DNA from 3 places in the Pseudomonas sp. GW821-FHT07F05 genome. Region 2 is predicted to be linked to each of the others. Evidence: predicted binding sites of a transcription regulator. Region 2 holds the regulator's gene; each other region holds the start of a gene.
What was found. Region 2 encodes FliA, which starts transcription of late flagellar genes. Its sites were predicted from a motif close to CTAAAGTTTNNNNNNNNNNNGCCGNTAA; they were not measured.
Positions count from the first base shown of each region.

Region 1: the regulator FliA is predicted to act here: its motif matches at 1,551-1,578, upstream of AC07RO_RS19950 (methyl-accepting chemotaxis protein).
Region 3: the regulator FliA is predicted to act here: its motif matches at 1,426-1,453, upstream of motA (flagellar motor stator protein MotA).

Region 1 is NZ_JBWKQL010000010.1:134,267-137,543, reverse strand. Features, by position in the region: gene AC07RO_RS19950 (methyl-accepting chemotaxis protein) at 1-1,487, opposite strand, end outside; gene AC07RO_RS19945 (hypothetical protein) at 1,804-2,037, shown strand; gene AC07RO_RS19940 (cell division protein ZapA) at 2,034-2,336, shown strand; gene AC07RO_RS19935 (threonine aldolase family protein) at 2,403-3,277, opposite strand, start outside.
Region 2 is NZ_JBWKQL010000004.1:18,528-21,804, forward strand. Features, by position in the region: gene flhF (flagellar biosynthesis GTPase FlhF) at 1-704, shown strand, start outside; gene fleN (flagellar synthesis regulator FleN) at 823-1,656, shown strand; gene fliA (RNA polymerase sigma factor FliA) at 1,653-2,396, shown strand; gene AC07RO_RS11360 (chemotaxis response regulator CheY) at 2,638-3,012, shown strand; gene AC07RO_RS11365 (protein phosphatase CheZ) at 3,032-3,277, shown strand, end outside.
Region 3 is NZ_JBWKQL010000008.1:189,305-192,581, forward strand. Features, by position in the region: gene motB (flagellar motor protein MotB) at 1-501, opposite strand, end outside; gene motA (flagellar motor stator protein MotA) at 505-1,356, opposite strand; gene AC07RO_RS17795 (HDOD domain-containing protein) at 1,570-3,105, shown strand; gene AC07RO_RS17800 (rhodanese-like domain-containing protein) at 3,152-3,277, shown strand, end outside.

The DNA.
Region 1 (3,277 bases), on a different contig from region 2:
TCCCGTGCGACTTGGGCTTGTTCTTCCGCCGCGCTGGCGATCACCAGGTTGCGTTCATTGATTTCCACAACGGCGCTGTTAATGGTGTCCAGAGCCAAGCCTGCGCCTTTGGCTATGTTCAGGGTGGACTCGGCGCGTTCAGTGCTGCTGCGCATGGAGTTCACAGCCTGCTCGGTACCGCCCTGGATGCTGCCGATCATGCGCTCGATTTCGCTCGTCGACTGCTGAGTGCGGTGGGCGAGGGCGCGGACTTCATCGGCCACTACCGCAAACCCGCGACCCGCTTCACCCGCACGGGCCGCTTCAATGGCGGCATTGAGGGCCAACAGGTTGGTCTGGTCCGCCAGACCGCGGATCACATCCAGCACTTTGCCGATGTCACGGGATTCGTCCGCCAGGTTGCCGATCAACGTGGAGGTGCTCTGCACATCAGTGCTCATGCGTTCGATGGCGGTGACGGTTTCCTGCACCAGATCACGGCCATCGCTGGCGGACGTCGTAGCGTTCTTCGACGCTTCCGAGGTGCTCACCGCGTTGCGTGCGACTTCTTCCACGGCGCTGGTCATTTGGTTAACCGCAGTGGCGGCCTGTTCGATTTCGTCGTTTTGCTTGGAGAGGCCGCGCGCGCTTTCGTCGGTGACAGCGTTCAGCTCTTCGGCGGCCGAAGCGAGCTGGGTCGCTGAACCGGAAATACGCTGCAGGGTGTCGCGCAACTTGGACTGCATCTTCAGCATCGCGGCCAGCAAACGGCCTGCTTCGTCGGTTCCGTCCACGTTGATGGTGCGCGTCAGATCGCCTTCGGCAATGTCTTCAGCGGCGTTCAGTGCCGAAGCGATAGGTCGGGTGATGCTGTTGGTGAGCAACCAGGCGAACAACACGGTCAGCACAGTGGCAATGATCAGCAGCGTGACGACCATCGTGAACGCGGTCGAATACTGTTGAGTGGCCGTCGCACTGGCTTCATTGACCTGTTGGGTATTCATCTCAATCAGCTTGGCGAGCACCACGTTCATCTGGTCTGAGTTGGTCTGCAGATCGGCGCTGAGCAAACGGGTCAGCTCGGTCATATCGTTGGCCTGACTCAGCGTCTTCATACGGCTTTCAAGCTGGCGGTAGTCGTTGAGCAACTTGACGTACTGGTCGTAGGCCGACTGCTCTTCGGGCGCGGAAATCATCTTGGCGTAGATTGTCCGGGCGTCGTCGATCTGCTTGTTGCGCATGGCAAACAATTCAGTGGTTTTCTGCAGCGTGTCGGGGTCGCGGTTGAGCATTAGGCGATAGGACAGAACACGCAGGCGAATGCTGCCCTCGGTCAATTTATCCAGCGCCTTGATGCTCGGCATGCTTTTGCTGGCCATGGCAACGTTGGCGTTGTTGATTTTGTTCATTTGCGACAGAGCGAACACGCCCAGAATCAGCATCAGGAGGCCGATGACGGCAAATCCGAGAAAAGCGCGGGGCGCTATATTCAAATTACGTAGGGACATTACGGTTCCAGGGCGGCCGCGATCCATGCGAGGCGAGAGATAGAAGTGTCAGAGATGCATGGGTTATCGGTCGGCCCTGTGGGGACTTGATGCCACTGGTCTACGCTGTGCGGTTATGTCGCAGCCGGGTGATCTGACGAACAGCAGGAACAAGACCGTAAAAACGTAGTCAATCAGGGCCGTTATGCGTTTGCGGAATAGAGTGGTAGAGATGCTTGTTGGTCGGTGTAGCGGCTTGGATGCCCTGATTTCACTGGTAGCTAAAGTGACTTTTCTTTATCGTACGCGCCCTTTGAAATTTGCCTGAGATATCAAAATGTTGGAAGCATCCCTAAGCCAGTTGGAAAAGCTCGTCAGTGACCTGGTACAGCACAATCAGGAGCTGCAGAACACGAACGCGCGACTCGCCGAAGAGTTGAAGCAAGCCAGGGATGACAACGACAGTCTGCAGTTGAGTCTGATGGAGCAAGAAGAGAAACAGGGTGCGACGGCTGCGCGCATTCAGGCGCTGGTTGACCGCGCCACCAGTGCCAGCGCGGTTGACGCATGATCACGGATCAGGACGGCGCCAAGGTTATTTCCATCCTTGGCAACGACTACACGATCAAGGCACCTGCCGGCCAAGAGCAGACCCTGATGGATGCCGTGTCAATGCTGAAATCGGCATTGTTCGAAACTAAGCGCAGTTACCCGACGCTGATCGGCGATCGTCTGCTGGTGCTGGCGGCGTTGAATCTGTGCTCGAAGCAGATCGAACTCAAGCAGCAACACGCCGAAGCGCTTAGCCGTTATGAAGACAAGGTCAGCGCTACGGTCGAGGTGATCGAGAAGGTTATTGCTCAGGGGTGAGGCACCGGTTCAGTCCATCTGCAGGCTGCGGATGGGCTGCACCTACCAGTGACGAGTAAGCCGCTTTCAGCTCCCCATCACCAACCGAATGTCCGCTGCCAGTTCCCGTACCCGGGCTTCTTCGGTGTCCCACGAGCACATGAAGCGCGCGCCGCCATTGCCGATGAAGGTGTAGAAGCGCCAGCCCCTCGCGGTCAACGCAGCAATGGCCGCTTCCGACAGTTGCAGGAACACGCCGTTGGCCTGCACCGGAAACATCAATTCAACGCCCGGAATATCTTTCACCAGATCCGCCAGCAACTGGGCGCAGCTGTTGGCGTGGCGTGCGTGCTTGAGCCAGGCGTCGTTTTCCAGCAAGCCCACCCACGGGGCTGATAAGAAACGCATTTTTGAGGCGAGTTGGCCGGCCTGCTTGCAGCGGTAGTCGAAGTCTTCAGCGAGCTTGTGATTGAAGAACAGAATCGCCTCGCCCACCGCCATACCGTTTTTGGTGCCGCCGAAGCACAGAACGTCAACGCCTGCTTTCCAGGTCAGCTCGGCAGGCGAGCAACCGAGAAACGCACAGGCATTGGCAAAGCGGGCGCCGTCCATGTGCAGGTTCAGGCCCAGCTCCTTGCAGGTCTCGCTGATGGCCTTGAGCTCTCCCGGCTGATACACACTGCCCACTTCCGTGGCTTGGGTCAGCGTGACGACGCGGGGTTTTGGATAGTGGATATCGGCGCGTTTGAGCGCGACTTCCCGGATGGAATCAGGCGTCAGCTTGCCGTTCTCGCTGCGTGCGGTCAGCAGTTTGGAGCCGTTGGAGAAGAATTCCGGTGCGCCGCATTCGTCCGTTTCGACGTGGGCGGTTTCCGAGCAGATGACGCTGTGGTAACTCTGGCAGAGCGATGACAGCGCCAGGGAGTTGGCCGCCGTGCCGTTGAAGGCGAAAAACACCTCGC
Region 2 (3,277 bases):
GCATGATTGCCACGCCGGACGTCGAGCCACTGGAAGAGGGCGGTGTGATTGCCATGGTCGGTCCTGCCGGCATGGGCAAAACCACCACGCTGGCTAAACTGGCGGCCCGATATGTGTTGAAATACGGCGCGCAAAATATCGCGCTGGTGAGCATGGACAGTTTCCGCATTGGCGCTCAGGAGCAACTGAAAACCCTGGGCCGGATCCTCAATGTACCGGTCACCCACGTCGACCCGGGCCAGTCCCTGGCACAGGCGCTGGAGCCGCTGTTGCGCAAGCGCGTGGTGTTGATCGACACCGCCGGCCTGCAAGCCAGCGATCCGGCCCTGCGTCTGCAACTGGAAACCCTCGCCGGGCGTGGCATCAAGGCGCGCAACTACCTGGTGCTGGCGACGACCAGCCAGAAGCAGGTGCTGTCAGCGGCTTATCACAGTTACAAACGTTGCGGCCTGGCCGGGTGCATCCTGACCAAGCTCGACGAAACGGCCAGCCTGGGCGAAGTGCTCAGCCTGGCCGTGACACACGAACTGCCTGTGGCCTATCTCACCGATGGCCCACGGATACCGGATGATCTGCATTTGCCGCGTCGGCACCAATTGGTGAGCCGGGCTGTCAGCGTGCAGATGCAGGAGGAGCCAAGCGAGGAAGCGATGGCGGATATGTTTGCGGATCTTTATCACAGCACCGGCAAGCGCGCGGGCTAGGTGAAGAAAATGACAGTGGAATTTTCCTGCATCGATGGTCTGCCAGGCATTGTTCAGACACTGAACGTGCAGCCCGACATGTGGCTTAGGTCTAAGCAAGACAAGGTAAACAATTAACATGGGCAGCATGCATCCCGTACAGGTTATCGCGGTGACCGGTGGCAAAGGTGGCGTAGGCAAGACCAACGTTTCAGTGAATCTTTCACTGGCACTGGCCGAGCTGGGACGTCGCGTCATGCTGCTGGACGCCGATCTGGGTCTGGCCAACGTCGACGTATTGTTGGGTCTGACCCCCAAACGCACCCTCGCTGATGTCATCGAAGGGCGGTGCGAGCTGCGCGATGTCTTGCTGCAAGGCCCGGGCGGTGTACGCATCGTGCCGGCGGCATCGGGCACCCAGAGCATGGTCCACCTGACCCCGGCGCAGCATGCCGGGCTGATTCAGGCGTTCAGTGACATTGGCGACAATCTCGATGTGCTGGTCATCGATACCGCCGCCGGCATCGGCGAGTCGGTGGTGAGCTTCGTCCGCGCGGCCCAGGAAGTGCTGCTGGTGGTGTGCGACGAGCCCACATCGATCACCGACGCCTATGCCCTGATCAAACTGCTCAACCGCGATTACGGCATGAACCGCTTCCGCGTCCTGGCCAACATGGCCCAGAGCCCGCAGGAAGGACGCAACCTCTTCGCCAAGCTGACCAAAGTCACCGACCGTTTTCTCGACGTGGCCCTGCAGTATGTGGGCGCCGTGCCGTACGACGAATGCGTACGCAAGGCCGTGCAGAAACAGCGCGCCGTGTACGAAGCGTTTCCGCGTTCCAAATGTGCCCTGGCGTTCAAGGCCATCGCGCAGAAAGTCGACACCTGGCCGCTCCCGGCGAACCCGCGCGGCCACCTGGAATTTTTCGTAGAACGCCTCGTGCATCAAACCAGCGCAGGGCCCGTCTCATGACAGCAAGTGGCTATCGCATGTACAGCAAATCGTCCAAAGACTCCCAGTATGAGCTGATCGAGCGTTATGCCCCGCTGGTCAAACGAATCGCCTACCACTTGCTGGCGCGTCTGCCGGCCAGCGTGCAGGTCGAGGATTTGATCCAGGCGGGCATGATTGGCTTGCTCGAAGTCTCGACCAAATACGACTCCACCAAAGGGGCCAGCTTCGAGACGTACGCGGGTATTCGTATCCGTGGTGCGATGCTCGACGAAGTGCGCAAGGGGGACTGGGCGCCGCGCTCGGTCCACCGCAACACGCGCATGGTCAGTGACGCGATTCGTGCAATCGAAGCAAAAACCGGCCGTGACGCTAAAGATCACGAGGTTGCTGCCGAACTTGAAATGAGTCTCGACGATTACTACGGGATTTTGAACGATACCCTGGGCAGCCGCCTGTTCAGTTTCGACGACCTGTTGCAGGACGGCGAACACGAAGGGCTGCACGAGGACGGCGCGAGCCAGTCCCTCGAACCGTCGCGGGATCTGGAAGACGAGCGCTTCCAGGCTGCGCTGGCCGAGGCCATTGCCAACTTGCCCGAACGTGAACGCCTGGTGTTGTCGCTGTACTACGACGAAGAGCTGAACCTCAAGGAAATCGGTGAGGTCCTGGGGGTCAGCGAGTCGCGGGTCAGCCAGCTGCACAGTCAATGCGCGGCGCGGTTGCGCGGTCGTCTTGGCGAGTGGCGCGCACGTTCGTGAATCAGGCGCAGGCCGCGAGGCCTGCGTGTTGCGTGTAAGACCGGCTGTGCAAGACGTGAGCGGGAAGCAAATGAGACACGGCAGGAGTCGGTCGAACCGGGTCGTAGATGATCCGGTTTCGCTGCGCTTGTTCCGGTCGATTCCACCCCCTCTTGATGTTCGGCACAGCCGGTATTGATTGAACGCGCGTTCAGGTGCTGAACGCGTTAAAGACTGCTTGGAGGTCGAATTGGACAAGAACATGAAAATCCTCATCGTTGATGACTTCTCAACGATGCGGCGGATCATAAAAAACCTGTTGCGTGACCTTGGGTTCACCAACACGGCCGAAGCAGATGACGGACTCACCGCATTGCCGATGCTGCAAAGCGGCGCTTTTGACTTCCTCGTCACTGACTGGAACATGCCGGGCATGTCCGGCATCGACCTGTTGCGTCAGGTGCGTGCCGACGAGCGTCTGCGCAGCCTGCCGGTGCTGATGGTCACTGCCGAAGCCAAGCGCGAGCAGATCATCGAAGCCGCTCAGGCCGGTGTGAACGGCTACGTGGTGAAGCCGTTCACCGCGCAAGTGCTCAAAGAAAAAATCGAAAAGATATTCGAGCGCGTCAATAGCTGATGTCCGCTGCGAGGGCGCTATGGATTCCAAAGATTCGACAATGGGTGACTTTGAGTCAACCCTGAAGAAACACGCACAAGAGCTGGTCGCGAGCCTTGAAAAAGGCAAGTTCGGCGATGCCGTGCAACTGATCCATGAGCTTAACCAGACCCGCGACCGCGGCCTGTATCAGGAAGTCGGCAAACTGACGCGCGAGCTGCACAGCGCGATCGTCAACTTCCAGATCGACCCGAACATGCCGCAGGCCGAGGAGGTCTCCCAGATC
Region 3 (3,277 bases), on a different contig from region 2:
AAACATCGGGCGGTTTTCGGCGTCCATGATCTGGATGCGCAAACCGTCCTGAGTGATCTCGAACAGAATCTGGTCCTTGAACTTCGCCAGTTGCGGATTCTCGTTGATCTTGGTCTGCAACTCTTGCAGCAACATCTCCAGACGGTCCTGCTCGACCTGCTCGGCGGCGGCATCCTGTTGGTCTGCATCAACGGGCACGCGATCCGGCGCAGGCGTGGATTGCACTTCCGGGTTGAGCGTCTGGTTAGGGGACATTTCCGGCGAACCGCCCAGGTCAATCACATAGGGCGAGCCGCTGTCGGAAAAACCGACCGGGTCCTTGAAGTAACCGGCGATGGCGAGCAGTTGCTCGGGCGTGGCCGACGACATCAGCCACAGCACCAGGAAGAACGCCATCATCGCCGTCGCGAAGTCGGCAAAGGCGATTTTCCAGGCGCCGCCGTGATGCCCCCCGCCGTAGCGCTTGACGCGCTTTATGATAATCGGCTGATTATTTTCCATGGATCAACGACCGCGGACAGCTTGTTCCAGCTCGCTGAAGCTGGGGCGATGGGCCGGATACAGAACCTTGCGACCGAACTCCACGGCCAGCGAAGGCGGCACGCCGGACGCCGATGCTACGAGCGAAGCCTTGATCGATTCATAGACGTTCATTTCTTCCTTGGCATCGTGGGCCAGGGAAGTGGCCAACGGACCGAAGAAACCGTACGCCGCAAGAATACCGAAGAAGGTCCCCACCAGCGCCGCGCCGACGTGCATGCCGATCGCGGCTTTGTCGCCGGAACCCAGGGAGGCCATGGTCACCACGATACCCAGTACCGCAGCAACGATACCGAAACCCGGCATGGCGTCGGCGACACCGGTCACTGCGTGGGAAGGATGCTCGAGCTCTTCTTTCATGCTCAGCAATTCCATGTCGAACAAGCCTTCCAGCTCGTGGGGTGCCATGTTGCCGGAAGACATGATGCGCAGGTAATCGCAGATGAAAGCGATCATGCGGGTGTCTTTGAGCACGCCAGGGTATTTGGCGAAAATCGGGCTGTTCTCGGGCTCTTCAATGTCGCCTTCGATGGCCATCATGCCTTCGCGGCGACTCTTGTTGAGGATCTCGTAGACCAGGCCCAGCACTTCGAGGTAGTAGCCGTGGGTGAACCGGGTGCTGAACATCTTCAAGGACTTCTTGATGACCAGCATGGTCATATAGCCCGGGTTGGCTTGCAGGAATGCGCCCAGCGCCGCACCGCCGATGATCATGACCTCGAAAGGCTGGATCAACGCAGCGATCTGACCGTGGGACAGTACGTATCCGCCGAGAACGCTCGCGAAAACGACGATGATGCCGATAATTTTTGCCATAGGTAGAGAATACTTACTGAGTCGGGTTCATGGTCATTGTGCGAGAAGCGCTTGAAACTCTTGTCCTGCTTATCGGCATGAATGCGCCAGACTATAGTCAGATCACAGGAAAATGCTGACCGATGCGTGGCGCAGGACGTTGCGTCCATGAGGGCCAGCATGATGCCAGTACCCGACATTGATCAAAACCTCCCAGCCGTACGGGTGTTGTGAATGCAATCAGATAAAGCTACTTCGCTCCCTGTTCCGCGCACCCTCGATACCTGGATAAAGCAGCTCGACAGCATCGCATTGCCGGTGCCCGCGGTGGCGTATCAGCGCGTGCAGGCGGCATTGACCGACAGCCGCCGCTCGCTGCGCGATATTGCCGATCTCATGCAGGACAGCCCGGCGCTGGTGCTCAACATTTTGCGCGAAGCCAACCTGAACAGCCCCGCCACGGCTCAGCCTGCGGAGAGTCTTGAAGTCGCCATCAACCGCCTGGGTCTGGCGCGTACCGAGGCGCTGCTGGCGCGGTTGCCGAGTGTCGATGCTCGGGATATCCCCATGGCGCTGCGCCAGATACAACTGATCAGTCAGCACGCCATGCAACAGGCTTACGGCCTGTTCGCCAATCAACTGGCCCGGCTGTGGCAGGACATCCATCTGGGCAGCCTGCTGTTTCTCTCGCCCCTCTGGCCGTTGGCGCTGGCCCACCCCAAATTGCTGGAAGAATGGGAATTGCGGGTTATCCACAAGGGCGAATCTGCCAAGACCGTTGAGCAGGCACTGTTTGGCGTGCGGCTGGTGCGTTTGTGTCAGGGGCTGGCGCAGCACTGGCGCCTGCCGATCTGGGTGACCCAGGGCTACGAACTGCTGACCTCCCAGCAACGCAATCTGGTGAAAGTGTTGCGCATCGCCCATAGCAACAACGACCCACTCAAGCAGCAACAGCAACTCGACGCTGATCTGCCGCTGCGGCGCTGGCTTAACCAGCCCGCCAATACAATTCTGCTGGCCAACGGCCTCGCGCTGTCGGCGCACCAGGCCTGGGACACGCCGCATAACCTGCGCTGGCAACTGCTGACCAGCCTGTATCTGCAACAGTCACTGGATCATCTCCAGCAGCAGGTTCACCAGAATGCGGCGGCCAGCGCTCGCCAGCATTCCGGCCCGGATATCTGGCACCCGGCGCAGGCTTTGCTTTGGCCGTGGAGTGCACGACGAGTACATAAAGGCTTGCTGCCTGCACCGCCCCCCTCGCCCGACGCCTTGCAGCTGTGGCGCAAGCACTGCGCCGATCTGTTGAAAGAGCCCGGCATTTTCATCAACGCGATACACCTGACCACCTGCGCCCGGGATGCATTGGTGGCGGCGGGCATGCAGCGAGTGGTGTTGCTGATGACCGATCGCAAGACCGACAGCCTGCGCGTGCATCAGATCGCAGGCGTGGACAAGTCGGCCGCTGCGTTGCTGGTGCCCTACAAAGACAGCACCGTGCTGCAACGCTTGCTCGCTCACCCCACGCAATTGCGCCTGACACCGGCCAACAACGCCCAGTTTTCGGCGCTGCTGCCGCCGCAGCTGCGCAATCTGTTCAGCGGCGAAAACCTGCTGATTCGCTCACTGGCCAGCAATGGCCGTGTGGTGATGATGGTGGTGGCTGATCAGGGCGGCGGACCGTTTTCCGAAGTGTCCGTCCAGGCGTTCGGAAAAACCGGTCAGTGCATCGAGAAAGCGCTGACCACCTTTAGCCATCGCAATGGCTGACGGCTGAGCTACAATTCGCAACCTTTTCGCGATCCGGAGACGCTAGATGTCTGCCTTTTCAAGCTTGCCGCTGGTCATCGAGCCCGCAGACCTGCAAGCACGCCTCAGCGCGCCAGAGCTGATTCTGGTCGACCTGACCAGCCCGGCCCGCTACGAGGCCGGCCACATTTCC